2 regions of the Clostridium cochlearium genome follow, and region 2 is predicted to be linked to the other one. Evidence: predicted binding sites of a transcription regulator. Region 2 holds the regulator's gene; the other holds the start of a gene.
The links. Region 2 encodes Rex, which represses fermentation and respiration genes when NADH is low (regulators of the CRP and FNR family bind a similar motif). Its sites were predicted from a motif close to ATTGTTAANNNNTTAACAAT; they were not measured.

Region 1 (8,345 bases), 530 kb from region 2:
TCACCACAGGAAACTAGTAATATATTGAGGGCATTTAGAGATAACTTGAAATATTATAAATTGAAAAATGGTGAGTATATTGACTTAGAAGAATTAGAGCTAAAAAAATTCTTAAAACTTTTAGATGCAATATCTCCTAAAAAAATATCTGATAATCATATCGAAGTAGATAAAAATAAAGGTCTTTATATTGATAGTTATTTAGAAGAAAATAAAATTAAATATATAAAAGGCAAAAAAGAATTAAAAGAAATAAAAGATAGGTTTAAAAATATAGATAAAATAAAATTTCAAGAACCTAAGGATTTAAATGGAAATTTAAGATTATATCAAAAAGTTGGATACAATTGGTTTAAAACCTTAGATTACCTAGGTTTTGGTGGTATTTTAGGAGATGAAATGGGGCTTGGTAAAACTATTCAAGCAATTTCCTTTATATTATCTAATAAAAATAGCAAATCTTTGATTGTTGCACCTACATCTTTAGTATATAACTGGATTGATGAATTTGAAAAGTTTGCTCCTAGTTTAAAGGTAATTGCGGCTAATGGAACAAAAAAAGAAAGAAAAGATATAATTAAGAACATATCAAACTATGATGTAGTTATAACAACTTATAATTTATTAAAAAGAGATTTAGAAGACTATAAGGCTATAAACTTTGATTATTGTATATTAGATGAAGCCCAATATATCAAGAATTCAAAATCACAAAATGCTAAAGCCGTAAAAAAAGTAAAAGCAAAAAGAAGGTTTGCGTTAACAGGTACCCCTATAGAAAATTCTCTTATGGAACTGTGGTCTATATTTGACTTTATAATGCCTGGGTATTTATATGAAGAAAAAAGATTTAGTGCAAAGTATAGTAAAAGGTTTCAGGAAAATCCAGAAGTTTTAGAGGAATTAAATAAACTTATAAAACCCTTTATTCTTAGAAGAAAAAAGAAGGAAGTTTTAAAAGAATTGCCTGATAAAATAGAAAAAATTATGATGGTAACATTAGAGGATGAACAAAAGAAAGTATATAAAGCCTACGCAAACTATGCAATAGAACTTATACAAAAGAAGGTAAAGGATAATGAATTTAAAAAAAGCAAAATAGCAATACTCTCATATATAACAAAATTAAGACAAATTTGCTTAGATCCAACTGTAATAATGAAAGATTATAACGGTGGCAATGGAAAAATGGAGACTTTAGTAGAACTTCTTACTCAGAGTATAGAACAAGGTCATAGAATACTTGTTTTTTCACAATTTACATCTGTACTTAAAAATATTGGTAAAAGGATTAGCAAAGAAGGTATAGATTTTAGCTATTTAGATGGTTCTATAGCTTCAGAAAAAAGAATAAATATGGTGAAGGATTTTAATGAAGGAAAAAATTCAGTATTTTTAATAAGTTTAAAAGCTGGTGGCACAGGATTAAATTTAACATCAGCGGATGTAGTAATTCATTTTGATCCTTGGTGGAATCCAGCAGTAGAAGAACAGGCTACAGATAGAGCACATAGAATAGGGCAAGAAAATGTGGTAGAAGTTATAAAAATTATAGCTAAAGGAACTATTGAAGAAAAGATTATTTTACTTCAAGAGGAGAAGAAAAAACTTATATCAGAATTAATGGGAGATGAATTATCTAATGGTGAAAGTTTTGCATCTTTAACTGAAGAAGAAATACTTCAATTGTTTCAAATGTAATTAAAAACACCATTAAGTTATTACTTATTGGTGTTTTTAATTAAAGATCTTTCTCTGTTACGATAATTTGTTGGTGAAATTTCCATATAATTTTTAAAAGCTCTACTGAAATAATGTTGACTACTATACCCTACCATATGGGAGATATCATTAATGGTATAATCATTATTACTATCAGTAAGAAGTTTTTTTGCCATATTTATTCTCAATTTATTAAGATAATCTGTAAAACTAACACCTGTTTTTTGCTTAATAACTCTAGTAAGATAGGATTGACTTACATAAAAATGTTGAGCTACAGAATTTAGAGATAGCTCATTGTTTGAAAAGTTTTCTTTAATATAAGAAATTGCAAGATTGCCTATATCTTTAGAATTTTCTATTTCTTCCTTTCCTTCTTTTATTTTAGAAATTTCCCACATCCTTTTAGAATAAGAATCCATTGCTTTAATAAGTATATCCTTAAAATTACGATAATTGATAGGTTTTAGAATATAGTTAAAAACCCCCAATTCCAAAGCTTTTTGAGCATATTCAAATTGGCTGTAGCCAGAAATTATAATTATCTTAACATCTTTATCTTTTTCACGAATATTTTTTATAACTTCTAATCCATTCATAAATGGCATATTAATATCCATTAGAATGATTTCAGGATGATATTTATTAATAGCATTTATTGCTTCAGTACCGTCTTTAGCTGTGGCAATCACTGATAAATTTAGCTTATAGGATTCTATTAATTTTTTTAAACCATTGCGAATGGTTTCCTCATCATCGGCAATTACTATTCTAAACATTCAAATCCCTCACTTATCAATGGTATTTTTAATAATACTTCAGTTCCTATTTTAAATTTACTTTTTATTTCAATACTATATTTTTCACCAAAAGCAAGTTTTAAACGTTCATTGATGTTATATAGTCCATAGTGATCTGTTTCAATAGATTCAGACAGATTTTTACGAAGAGCGATAAGTTTTTCATTATTCATGCCTAAACCATTATCTAGCACTTTAATAAAAAGAAATCCATGTTCTGAAAAAACAGATACATTTATCATACCCTTTTGCTTTTGAAGTTTAAGTCCATGATATATGGAGTTTTCTACTAAAGGTTGTACAATAAGTTTTGGAACAAGATATTGTTCAACAGAATTACATACATTAATAGAATAACTGATTTTATCTTTGTAGCGTATTTTTTGAATTTCTAGATAATTTTTTACATGTTCTAATTCATCAGATATAGTAATAAATTCTTTTCCATCACTTAGGGAAATTCTAAAAAAACCTGATAAATAATTAATCATATCTGCAACCTCAAAGGCATCATATTCTAAAGCTTTCCATTGTATTGTGTCTAATGTATTATATAAAAAATGTGGATTTATTTGAGATTGAAGAACTCTTAACTCAGCACTTCGTTTTTGCTTTTCAACTTGATAAACTCTATCTATAAGCCTTTTAATATCAGTAAGCATTTTATTAAAAACTTGACCTAATATGGAAATTTCATCATTGTTTTTTATTTCATAGTAGGATTCAAGATTACCATCAGATACTTCTAACATATTATTTTTTAATCTATGTATAGGTTTTACAATGGAGCCTGAAATAATGATGGCTAAAAGTGTAGCAGCTAAAAGTAGAATTATTCCAACCCAAATAATAAGATTTATAATCTTATTGGTTTGTTCATGAATTTGACTATTTTCTAACATAATACACAAAAGCCAATCTTCTGTATAGGGAACAGAGGAAAAAAATACTGTAGAATTTTTATTATGAATATTTTTTATTGCAACTGAACCTGAATTATTTGTTTTAGATTCTTTAACAATTTTGTTTAGCTCATTTAAAGATATATATTCACTATTTAATTTTTCTTTATTAGTGGAATATATATCAGTATTTTTATTCATAATCCACGCAAATCCATTATGTATATCAATATTATGTACAATTTCAGAGATTTTATCTAGATTTACAGATCCATTGATAAATCCTACTTTTTCTTCATTATCATTTAAAATTGGATAGCATATTAGAAAAATAGGTTTACTATCAGATTTTGAAACAACAGGTTTACTAATTACATATTCCATGTTTTCTGTCATTGCTTTTTTAAAATATTTACGTTCAGACACATCAATAGTTGCATCGGTGCTTAACCAGCCTATTCCATCAAGTCCTCCAAGGGCAAAGGTTCCATATTGATCTCCAAATACAAGATTTAATTGTGCTAAATATGGTTTTAATTGAGAAAAATCCATTTCTTTACAGGCGGGATGTTCGTGAATAATTCTAATTTCTCCAATACGATGATTAAGCCAAGCACCTATTTCATTGCTTTTAGAGTTAAGTAATTGCAAGGTCTCATGTTCTAATTGTTTCATGTTGAAATCTTTTACTTTGGTTTGCATTATATATAGTAGAGGAGAAAAAGTAAGAACTATACATAACATAAAAGATATGAGAATTTTTAAACGTAGGGACATAGTTTTCCTCCTTAATTTTAAAAGTTGAATTAATACTACTAATTATATTAATATTCACTATTTATTATATATGATTCTCACATTTTATCAAATATTGTAGTTTAAAGTACAAAAACTAGCAAATAAATGTAAATACTTTATTAACATTTTGTGCTACTATTAATATTGGAATAGTTAATAATTTAACATTTATAAATGGGAGGTAAGAATATTGAAAAAGTTTTTGACAATTTTACTGACAGTATTTATGACAATTGGTTTAATTGCTTGTGGAAATTCTAAAACAGCGATCCCTGATGGAAAATATAAGGGAGAAGGTAATGGAAAAGGTGGAAAAATTGTTGTTGAAGTAACAATTAAAGATGATGCCATTACCGATATTAAAGTTTTGGAGAAAAATGAAACTCCAGGATATGATAATGCCATGGAAACATTAACAAAGGATATCATTGCAACTAATAGTCTTGATGTTGACGTAGTTTCAGGATGTACATTAACATCCAATGGTTTTATTGAAGCTGTTAAAGCGGCATTAAAATCAGCAGGAGCAACTCCTGATATGCTAAAAAAACTTGATGAAAAGAATAAAGATAAAGAGAAAAAAGAAGTTAGCGAAACCCATGATGTAATCGTTGTTGGTGCAGGTGGAGCAGGACTTTGTGCAGCTATAGAAGCAAAAGAAGCAGGTGCAGATGTAATTGTTTTAGAAAAAATGCCTATGGCTGGTGGTAATACATTAATTTCTGGTGCTGAATATGCAGCTCCAAATAACTGGATACAAGAAAAAGAAGGGATTAAAGATAGCGTAGAACAATTTACACAAGATATGATAAAAGGTGGAGACGCTAAAAACAACCCTGAATTAGTAAAAGTTGTTGCAGAAAATGCTCTTGATGGCGCAAAATGGTTAAGAGATGAAGTTGGCGTTAGATGGGAAGACAACCTTATGTTCTTTGGCGGACACTCTGTTAAAAGAAGTTTAGTTCCAGTTGGTGCAAGTGGTAAAGAAATGATAAATAAGCAATTAGCAAAGGTTAAGAGCTTAAAAATACCTGTATTATATGAAACACCAGCAACTGAACTTATTACAGATGAAAAAGGAAAGGTTGTAGGTGTAAAAGCTGAAAGCGAAGATAAAAAATATACTTTTAAAACAAATAAAGCAGTAGTTTTAACAACAGGTGGATTTGGATCAAACCTTGAAATGAGAATGAAATACAATCCAGAAATAGATGAAAAAGTTCTTTCTACAAATACAGTAGGAAGTACAGGTGATGGTATTATAATGGCTGAAAAAGTTGGTGCAGCATTAGATGGAATGCAATATATTCAAACTTATCCAATATGTGACCCATTAACAGGTACACTACTTTATTTTGGAGATGCAAGAATGTATGGACATACTATCATGGTAAATAAAGAAGGAAAGCGTTTTGTTGAAGAACTTGACAGACGTGACGTAATATCCATGGCTATTAAAAAGCAAACAGGAAGCGTATGCTATCAATTATTAGACCAAAAGGGATTAGATGATAGTAACTTAGTAGAACCTCATGCAGCAGAAATTGAATACTTATATAAAAACAAATTACTTGTAAAAGCAGATACAATAGAAGAAGCAGCAAAATTCTTTGATATTGATGCAAAAGAATTAAAGGCAACTGTTGAAAGATATAATGGCTATGTTAAAGCAGGTAAGGACGAAGAATTTAATAAACGTAGCATGCCATTTCCTATAGAAAAAGGTCCTTTCTATATCTTAAAAGCAGCTCCGGCTGTTCACCATACAATGGGTGGAGTTAAGATTAACACTAATGCTCAAGTACTTAATAAAGAAGGTAAAGTAATAGAAGGACTATATGCAGCTGGAGAAGTTACTGGAGGAATCCATGGTACAAATAGATTAGGAAGTAATGCTCTTGCTGATATAACAGTATTTGGTAGAATAGCTGGTAAAAACGCAGCAAAATAAGTTTTAAAAAGGAACTCTTTTAAGGGTTCCTTTTTAATGTTTTATAGTTTCTCAATTTTAAATACATTTATAACTTCGGGATCAGGACAACAAAATATACATTGATTTTCATTTTTCCCTCCAGGTACACTTCCACCATATCTTAAAATATCAATGTATGGAAATGCCACATGAAGTGCCATTGGACATAATTTTCCCCTTTCTGTATCAAAATCAAAAGAATCTCCTATCTTATGAGCGTAATGACAGCCACCTTTTTCTTTTTTATTAATTACTGTTATTTTAATTTTAGGTCTTTTTGACATAAATATATCTCCTTTAAATTAAATTATTTATTTTAAATATAACATTAAATAATAATTAGATAAAGTGTATGAATACAAGGTAACAAATATTGTATTTGTTATGAAAATGTAACACTATTTTATATATTTTGTAACTTATAAATGTAGTATAAGAAGTATATTATAATCAAGAATAAAGAATATTGGAGGTAATATTTATGGGGAATTTATTATGTATGGCATTAGCAGCTTCGTTAGTTGGCAATACACCCCCAGCTTTTGCAATTAATTCAACCAATGCTGCAAATATTCATCCTACAGCTATTTACTCTTCACAAAATTTAAATAAGGAAAGTTGTAACATAAGTAGTAAAAAGATTGAATATAAAGATGATACTATAGAAATGGATATGAGGATTCCATTGATAAGTGGATTAAAGGATAAAGAAACAGAATTTAAGATAAACAAGATAATAGAAAATAGAGCTATGGATTTTAAAAAGGATATTGAAAATAGCGCCAAAGAAGCTAAAAAAGAAAATATTCTTACTAACAGTTATCAAGCTATTTTGAAGTTTAAAATATCATTTAATAAAGGGAATATATTAAGTTTAACTATGTGTTTTTATGAGTACACAGGTGGTGCTCATGGCTTAGGCTATAATGAGAGCTTGAATATTGATTTAAATACAGGAGAAGAAATTTATTTAAAGAATTTGTTTGATACTAAGGAGGATTATAAAAATATAATTGATGATTTTATAAGAGATGATATGACTAAAAATTCAAATAAATATTACGAAAATGCATCTGCGGATTTCTATGGTATAATTCAAGAACAGCCTTATTATATAGAAGATAATAATATAGTTATCTATTTTAATCCTTATGAAATTGCTCCTTATAGTGAGGGAATAAAGGAGTTTAGAATACCTTTAAAAAATTTTAAATATGGTTTGAAAAAGAATTTATCATTTCTAATTCATAACTTCAAGATAATTTGAATATAAAATAATATTAGAAATTATTTTGGAGGAATATTTAGTGTCAAAAATAGACTATGAAATGCACAAAAGAGCTGGGTATGCAGATCCTTCTCCATATCCAGAAATAAAAGTGCTTAAACCTAATCTTTATTATGCTAATCTTTTAATTGATGATTATGCGGGCGTAATAAGTGAATTTACAGCTATTAGCCAATATCTTTATCATTATTTCTTTTTTAAAGATATTGATAAAGAGCTAGGAGAATTATTAGAGAATGTATCCATTACAGAAATGCTTCATATGGAGATACTTGCAAGTACCATTAAAAAATTAGGAGGAAATCCTTTAATAAGAGGATCATATAGTACTTGTAATAATTTTTGGAATGGAAGTTTTATATACTATGGAAAACATCTCTGTGAAAGATTAAAAGCAGACATTGATTCAGAATATAAGGCTATTGATGAGTATCAAAAGCATATATGTATGATTAATGACCCATATGTTCAAAAAATTTTGCGAAGAATTATATTAGATGAAAAAGTTCATATAAAATTGTTTAACAAGGCACTTTTAAAATTTTGTGGTTGTACCTATAAACCACTTATTAATGAATAACTAACAATGAATATTAAGGAGGATTTTCTTTTGCTTTGCTACAGAAAGTTCTCCTTAATTATTCATTAGAAGTTAATTTGCAAACTCCTTAAATTAATATTAGAATAATTAAAGAAGATAAAGCTTTAAGGAGTGTTAAATTTGGCAAAGGTCATTATTGCGGAGAAACCATCTGTAGCTAAAAATATTGCAGATGCTTTAAATATAAAGACTAGAAGAGATGGTTATTTTGAAGGAAAAGAATATTTAATTACTTGGGCCTTTGGTCATTTACTTCAACTGT
Region 2 (8,345 bases):
TGGTCTATGTTCTCCACAAACTATTGTGGCCATAAGATTTCCACCAAATGCAGGTCTTGTCATTAATAGATTGTTAGTTCCTTCTTCTATGTCAAGTCCTGTACAGTCTGCTGTAAGTCCTGTTCTTAATCTTGCTGCAACTCTTGGTCCTAAATCTCTTCCTATATATGTTGCTCCTACAAGAATTATTTCAGGTTTTTCTTCAGCTACAAGATCACATATAACTTTTGCATATCCATCTGTTGTATAGTGATTTAATAGAGGATTTTGTGCATATATTACCTTATCAGCTCCATATGCTACTAATTCTTCTGCTATACTGTCTATTTTATTTCCTAAAAGAAGAGCTGTTAACTCTACTCCTAGTTTATCTGCAATTTCTCTTCCTTTTCCTAAAAGTTCAAGTGAAACTTTTTGTAATTCACCATCTCTTTGTTCAGCGAATACCCAAACACCTTTGTAATCTGCTATATTCATCTTTTATCCCTCCTATTTTATTAGATATAGTGCTTTTCCTTTAGTTTTGCTACTGCACATTGTGCTGCTTCTTTTGGAGTTAGGTTTACAACTTCACCTTTTCCCTTTGCTTCTTTTGTTGTTGATCTCTTAACTTTTGTTGGAGATCCTTTTAATCCAAGAAGGGACTTATCTACATCTAAAAAGTCTGCATTCCAAACTTTTATTTCTTTATCAAATGCTCCAAATATATGAGCTACGTGCATATATCTTGGTTCATTAAGTTCTTTTATTGCTGTTAAAAGAACAGGTGTTTTTACTCTTATATTTTCGTATCCATCTTCCCAAGCTCTTCTAACTTTTAATTCTTCTCCATCTACTTCAACTTTTTCTACATAAGTAATTTGAGGTAGATCTAAGTTTTCTGCTATTTCAGGTCCAACTTGTGCTGTATCTCCATCAATAGCCTGTCTTCCAGCGAATACTATATCATAGTCTAATTTTTTGATAGCTGCGCTTAGGGCTGTTGATGTAGCTAATGTATCTGCTCCTGCAAAAGCTCTGTCAGATATTAATATAGCTTCATCTGCTCCCATTGATAACGCTTCTCTTAAAACGTCTTCTGCTTGTGCTGGTCCCATTGTTATTACTGTTACCTTTGCACCATTACTTTCTTTTAATTTTAAAGCTTCTTCTAATGCATTTTTATCGTCTGGGTTCATTATTGATGGAACCCCTTCTCTTATAAGTGTTCCTGTTACTGGATCTATTTTAACTTCTGTAGTATCTGGAACTTGCTTTATGCAAACAACTATATTCATGTACTTTGACCTCCTTATTATCTAAATAAGCTTCCTGAAATAACCATTTGTTGAACTTGTGAAGTTCCTTCATATATTTCAGTTATCTTAGCATCTCTCATCATTCTTTCTACTGGATAATCTTTTGTATATCCATATCCACCAAATAATTGAACAACTTTAGTAGTTACATCCATAGCAACATTAGCTGCATGTAATTTTGCCATTGCAGCTTCTACTGAATATGGTAATCCATTTTGTTTTCTCCATGCTGCTTGATAAACTAAAAATCTTGCACTTTCTATTGCAACTTTCATATCTGCCATCATCCAAGATAATCCTTGGAATTTATAAAGTTGTCTTCCGAATTGTTTTCTTTCTTTCATGTATGTTATAGCTTCTTCTAAGGCACCTTGTGCTATTCCCAAAGCTTGAGATGCTATTCCTATTCTTCCTCCATCTAGAGTCTTCATAGCAATTCCAAAGCCTCTTCCTTCTTTACCTACCAAGTTTTCCTTTGGTACCTTAACATCTTCAAAAATAAGTTCTGTTGTTGAAGATGCTCTTATACCCATTTTATCTTCAACTTTTCCTATTGAGAATCCAGGCATTCCCTTTTCAAGTATAAATGCTGATATTCCTCTAGTTCCTTTACTTCTATCAGTCATAGCAAACACTACAAATACATCTGCTACTCCACCATTTGTTATAAATATTTTTGATCCATTTAATAAATAATGGTCTCCCATATCTATTGCTATACTTTGTTGTCCTGCTGCATCTGTTCCTGCATTAGGTTCTGTTAATCCAAAAGCTCCTATTTTTTCTCCCTTTGCTAATGGAACTAAGTATTTTTGTTTTTGTTCTTCTGTTCCATGTTCATATATTAAACTTGCACAAAGAGATGTATGAGCTGATACTATAACTCCTGTTGTTGCACATGCTTTTGATAATTCCTCAACAGCTATGATGTATGATAATACATCTCCACCTGCTCCACCATATTCTTTTGGAATTGGAATACCCATCATACCAAGTTTAGCCATTTTTTCAACGTTTTCCATAGGGAATCTTTCTGTTTCATCAATCTCTGCGGCAATTGGTTTTACTTCATTTTCAGTAAAATCTCTTACCATTTGTCTTACAAATTCTTGTTCTCTAGTTAATGCAAAATTCATTTATTCCTACCTCCTATCTATTTTTGAAGCATTTATCTTTTCTTTTTTCAAGAAATGCTGTCATACCTTCTTTTTGATCTTCTGTAGAGAAGCATTCACCAAATACTTCTGCCTCAAAAGCTATCCCTGTATCTATGTCACATTGTAATCCTCTATTTATAGCTGATTTACATAATTTCACAGCTATAGGGGCATTACTTGCTATCTTATTAGCCATTTTTTTAGCTGTATCTAGAAGTTCATCCTTTTCTACTACCTTATTAACTAATCCTATTCTTAATGCCTCTTCTGCATCGATTATATCTGCTGTATATATTAATTCCTTAGCTACTGCTGGTCCAACTAATCTAGCTAGTCTTTGAGTTCCTCCAAAGCCAGGTGTTATTCCCAAACCAACTTCTGGTTGTCCAAATTTAGCCTTTTCAGAAGCAATTCTTATATCACAAGCCATGGATATTTCGCAACCTCCGCCTAAAGCGAATCCATTAACTGCTGCAATAACTGGTTTTTCTAAGGTTTCCAACTTTCTGAATACTTTATTTCCAAGTGTACCAAATTTTCTACCTTCACTTACAGTAAGATCCTTCATTTCTCCTATATCTGCACCGGCTACAAAAGCTTTTCCTGCCCCTGTAAGCACCACTGCTAATACTTCATCATCTTCTGATAAACAATCAATAGCAGAATCTAGTTCTTTTAGCAGTTCACTATTTAAAGCGTTTAGAGCATTAGGTCTATTAATTGTTAAAACCGCTATTTTACCATCCTTTTCTAGGATAAGATTTTTAAAATCCATAGTATAAATTCCCTCCTACTTTACATGCTTATTAACAAATAACTATTTTATTAATTATTTGTTAATATTATAACAAATACACACAAAAAAAATAACTCCTTTTTCTTAAATATAATTATATACTCTATTCGTTTTATTTTCAATACAAACTTTTACTAAATTTATAATAAATTAAAACTTTCAAATAAAAATAAGGTGCTTGTTATGTTTACAACAAGCACCTTATTTTTATTTGATGACTATCCTTCTTGTTCATTCATCAAATAACTTAATGTTAGTAAGCTTTCACTTAAATGTACATTTTCAACAAAGACTTCCTCTGGAACCTTTAGATCTACAGGAGCAAAATTCCATATTCCTTTTACATTATTTCTAGTTAAAATATCACATACTTTTTGAGCGCTTCTACTAGGGACACATATAATTCCAATATCGATATTATTCTCTTTTAGATAATCTTCTAAAGTATCTATATCTTTTATTTCTATATCTCTTATTTTTAGTCCTACTAGTTTAGGATTTATATCAAAAATACTTTCTAATTTAAATCCAAGTTTTTCAAATTTATTATAGTTGGCTACTGCCTGACCTATATTTCCACCACCTAGGATAATACATTTGTATTCTTTAGTTAATCCTAATATATTGCTTATTTGAGCATGAAGCTCCTTTACATTGTATCCATATCCTTGTTGCCCAAAGTCGCCAAAACAATTAAAATCTTGTCTTATCTGTGATGCTGTAAATCCTATCTTTTTGCTAAGTTCCTTAGAGGAAATCCTATCTACTTCATTTTTCAACAGCTCTTCTAGATACCTATGATATTTAGGTAACCTCTTTATAACAGCCATAGAAATATTTCTTTTTTTATCCATAGTTCACCTCTTAAGTTTAATACCATATTTTTTATAGTTACTAACTGATTATATATTTTATCACAATATATGATTTCATACTATCTAATTATAACAAATTTAAAATACCTCTACAAAATTTTATTTTTACATAGTAGAATATTATAGGTGAGAGGTGAATAAGTAAATGATTATTTTAAGTTGTAAAAACCTTAGCAAAAGTTATGGTATAGATAATATTTTACATAATATATCTTTTAACATAAAAGATGGCGAAAAGGTAGGTTTAATAGGACCTAATGGCTCTGGAAAATCTACATTATTAAAAATATTAGCTAATGAATTAGATTATGATGCTGGTGAAATTTTTGTAGAAAAGAATAAAAAAATTGGATATCTTCCTCAACATTATTCTATAGAATCTTCCAAAACTATATATAACGAAATGTTATGTGTATTTAAAAATCTTATAGACTTAGAGAAAAAAATATCAGAGTTAGAAGAAAAAATGAATGAGCCTTATGATGCTTCTAATGCAGAATATCATGATAAAATTATCAAAAATTATACAACTGCTGTAGAAACATACACTTTAAGAGGTGGATATACTTATAGAGGTGAAATTAATAGAGTTCTAACTGGATTGGGATTTGAAGAAAGTGATTTTCATACTCCTGTAAATATATTAAGTGGAGGGCAAAAAACTCGTTTAGCTCTCTGTAAATTATTACTTGTAAATCCAGATATATTACTATTAGATGAACCTACAAACCATCTAGATTTAGATGCTATAGAATGGTTGGAAGAATATTTAAAAAATCATAAAGGAACTTTGCTAATAATTTCCCACGATAGATACTTTTTAGACTCTGTTACTAATAAGACTATGGAAATTTGTAACAACCAATTTAAATCTTTTGATGGAAATTATACAAAGTTTATGGAATTTAAAAAGAAAGATTATGAAGCTCAGTTGAAAGCTTACTCAGCTCAACAAGCTGAAATCAAAAGACAAGAAGAAATTATAGAAAGATATAGATCTTTTAATAGAGAAAAGAGTATACGAGCTGCAGAAAGTAGACAAAAGGCTCTAGATAAGATAGATAAAATTGATAAACCTATAATGTATTCTAATAGTGCAAAAATAAAATTTAAAGCTTCAATTAAAAGTGGTAATGATGTTCTTCATATAGAAGATTTAGCTAAAAGCTTTGATGACGTAAAACTCTTTAATAATATTAACTTAGATATAAAAAGAGGCGATAAATCTGCTTTAATAGGAGAAAATGGTCGAGGTAAAACCACTCTTTTTAAGATAATAATGGACAAAATATCTGCAGATAAAGGTAAAAAAGTATTAGGCAGAAATGTATTTATAGGATACTATGATCAAGAACAATCTGATTTAGATCCTAATAAGACAATAATAGATGAAGTTTGGGACGCTTTTCCTAATATGACTACTACAGAAGTTAGGAATGCCTTAGCTGCATTTCTATTTACTGGTGATGATGTATTTAAAGAAATATCTAAACTTAGTGGTGGGGAAAAATGTAGAATAAATCTTTTAAAATTAATGCTATCTAAGGCTAACTTTTTACTTCTAGATGAACCTACAAATCATTTAGATATAGTATCAAGGGAAGCCTTGGAAGATGCTATTTTAAATTATGATGGAACTGTTCTTGTAATTTCCCATGATAGATATTTCTTAAACAAAGTTATAGATAAAATATATGAACTAAAAGAAGACGAAATCAAGGAATATTTAGGTAACTATAGCTACTATATAGAAAAAAAGAAAAATCCATCTAGATTTGAATCCTTAGAAGAAAATGAAGGTATGACTAAAACTCAGATTAAAATAGAGAAAAAGAAGAAACGTGAAGCAGAAAAAGAACAAAAACAAATTAAATTAAAAGCTAAAAATATAGAAGAATTAATTGCCTCTAAAGAAAATGAACTATTAAAACTTCAAGAAAAATTATGCTTAGAAGAAGTCTATTCTAATCCTGAAAAATCTCAAGAAGTAAACTTAAAAATACTGGAAATAGAAAAATCCCTAGAAGAACTTTACAATGAATGGGAAAACTACCTATAATGAACAGCTAACAATTATTCATTTAGTTGGTTCCATAACCATTTTAATAGGGGTTTATTTTACAAATTATTTAAGTTCAAATAGTGATAAAAATTTATGTTGTAAAAAAAATACTAACTTAGATGTATCAAAAGAAAAAAGAATTATACCAAAATGATTTAATTCATTTTGGTATAACTCTTTTTCTCATGCTTAAAATTTACTTTCTTTTAGACATTTCACGAGTTTTATCAGTACATTTTCTCATTGCTTCCATTATGGTTCCTCTAAAATTATTTTTTTCTAAAGAGTATACTGCCTCTATTGTAGTTCCTGCTGGTGAACATACCCTGTCTTTTAATTCTCCTGGATGTTCTCCTGTTTCCAATACCATTTTTGCTGCTCCTAGTACAGATTGTGCTGCCATTTTATATGCCTTATCTCTAGGAACACCATCTAATACGGCTCCATCTGCTAAAGCTTCTATAAACATATACACGTAAGCTGGTGAAGAGCCACTTATAGCTGGTATTGCATCCATAAGATCTTCTTCTATTATTTCTACTTTACCAAAGCTTTTGAAAATATTCACTACATCTTCTAAATCATTTTCTGTAATTAATTCGTTATAGCATATAGCACTCATACCTTCCCCTACTAAAGCAGGAGTATTTGGCATAGTTCTGATTATTTTTAACTTCTTTTCAAATGATTCTTCTACATAATCTATAGTTATGCCTGCTCCTATAACAACTATTATCACATCTTTTTTTACGTAATCTTTTATTCCTTGTATAACTTCTCCATACTTATTAGGTTTAACCGCTAAAATAATTATATCTGAGTTCTCTGCTACCTCTTTATTATCTTTTGAAATATTTACATTAAACTTTTCTTTTATGTATTTTAGTTTTTCCTCATCTTTATCACTTACAAATACATTTTCTCCAAAAACTATTTTAGAACTAACAATTCCTGTAATCATAGCCTGTGCCATATTTCCACAACCTATAAGTCCTATATTTTTTTTCATATGTATCCCCTCCATTTTATTTATTTAATTTTAAATTTGGTATAGCATTTAATTTTAAATCTGAAAATTCACCTTTTAAAAATTGAAAATAAGCTGCACTTCCTATCATTGCTGCATTATCTGTGCATAATTTAATGCTTGGAAACAGTATCTTTATATTTCTCTTTTTTCCTTCTTCAACTATTGTATCCCTAAGGCAAGAGTTTGCAGCTACTCCACCTGCCACTGCTATTCTATCTACTTTTTTTATATTAGCAGCTTCCATAGTGTTATCTACTAGGAAGTCAACTACTGCTTTTTGAAAAGATGCTGCTACATCTGCTCTATTTACTTCTTCTTTTTTCATTTCCATAGTGTTTAAATAATTTAAAACCGATGATTTAAGTCCACTAAAGGAAAAATCTAATGTATTTTCTTCATGAAACTTAGCCCTTGGAAACTTTATAGCATCTTTGTTACCTTCTTTAGATAATTTATCTATTTTAGGTCCTCCAGGATATCCTAATCCTATAGCTCTTGCTACTTTATCATAAGCTTCTCCTGCTGCATCATCTCTAGTTTCTCCCATTATTTCATACTCTCCATAGTTTTTAACATACACTATAAAAGTATTACCTCCAGAAACCACAAGACATAAGAAAGGTGGTTCTAAATCTTTATGTTGAATATAATTTGCACTTATATGACCTTCTATATGGTTAACCCCTATTAATGGTTTATTTAATGCATAAGATAGCCCTTTAGCATATTGTAATCCAACCAATAATGCTCCTACTAATCCTGGTCCATAAGTCACAGCTATAGCATCCAATTCTTCATAGTCTACATTAGCTTCTTCTATAGCCTGTTGAACCACTAAAGAAATTGCCTCTATATGTTTTCTAGATGCTACCTCTGGCACTACTCCTCCAAATTTTTTATGTATATCTATTTGAGATGAAATCACATTAGATAAAACTTCTCTACCATTGACCACTACCGCTGCTGATGTTTCATCACAACTACTCTCAATAGCTAATATTTTTATATCTTTTCCCATAAAATTTATACCTCACTTAAACTGTTGTTTAATTTACTTAAAAAATTGTACTCTAAAATAATATGCTATATAATTATATATAATTATCAATAATAATTATACTTTAATA

Region 1: CKV72_RS07755 (flavocytochrome c) is a predicted target of Rex. The motif match lies at 4,372-4,391, and genes of this name have one in related genera.

What each region holds. Positions count from the first base shown of each region.
Region 1 covers NZ_LT906477.1:1,562,989-1,571,333, reverse strand. Annotated here, with positions in the region: gene CKV72_RS07770 (SNF2 helicase associated domain-containing protein) at 1-1,701, shown strand, start outside; gene CKV72_RS07765 (response regulator transcription factor) at 1,722-2,501, opposite strand; gene CKV72_RS07760 (cache domain-containing sensor histidine kinase) at 2,489-4,201, opposite strand; gene CKV72_RS07755 (flavocytochrome c) at 4,413-6,173, shown strand; gene CKV72_RS07750 (TIGR04076 family protein) at 6,215-6,478, opposite strand; gene CKV72_RS07745 (DUF3298 and DUF4163 domain-containing protein) at 6,676-7,461, shown strand; gene CKV72_RS07740 (ferritin-like domain-containing protein) at 7,502-8,062, shown strand; gene CKV72_RS07735 (type IA DNA topoisomerase) at 8,204-8,345, shown strand, end outside.
Region 2 covers NZ_LT906477.1:2,097,278-2,105,622, forward strand. Annotated here, with positions in the region: gene CKV72_RS10310 (electron transfer flavoprotein subunit alpha/FixB family protein) at 1-477, opposite strand, end outside; gene CKV72_RS10315 (electron transfer flavoprotein subunit beta/FixA family protein) at 498-1,277, opposite strand; gene CKV72_RS10320 (acyl-CoA dehydrogenase) at 1,295-2,434, opposite strand; gene CKV72_RS10325 (short-chain-enoyl-CoA hydratase) at 2,448-3,230, opposite strand; gene CKV72_RS10330 (redox-sensing transcriptional repressor Rex) at 3,470-4,105, opposite strand; gene CKV72_RS10335 (ABC-F family ATP-binding cassette domain-containing protein) at 4,272-6,185, shown strand; gene CKV72_RS10340 (hypothetical protein) at 6,163-6,342, shown strand; gene proC (pyrroline-5-carboxylate reductase) at 6,385-7,197, opposite strand; gene tsaD (tRNA (adenosine(37)-N6)-threonylcarbamoyltransferase complex transferase subunit TsaD) at 7,214-8,236, opposite strand.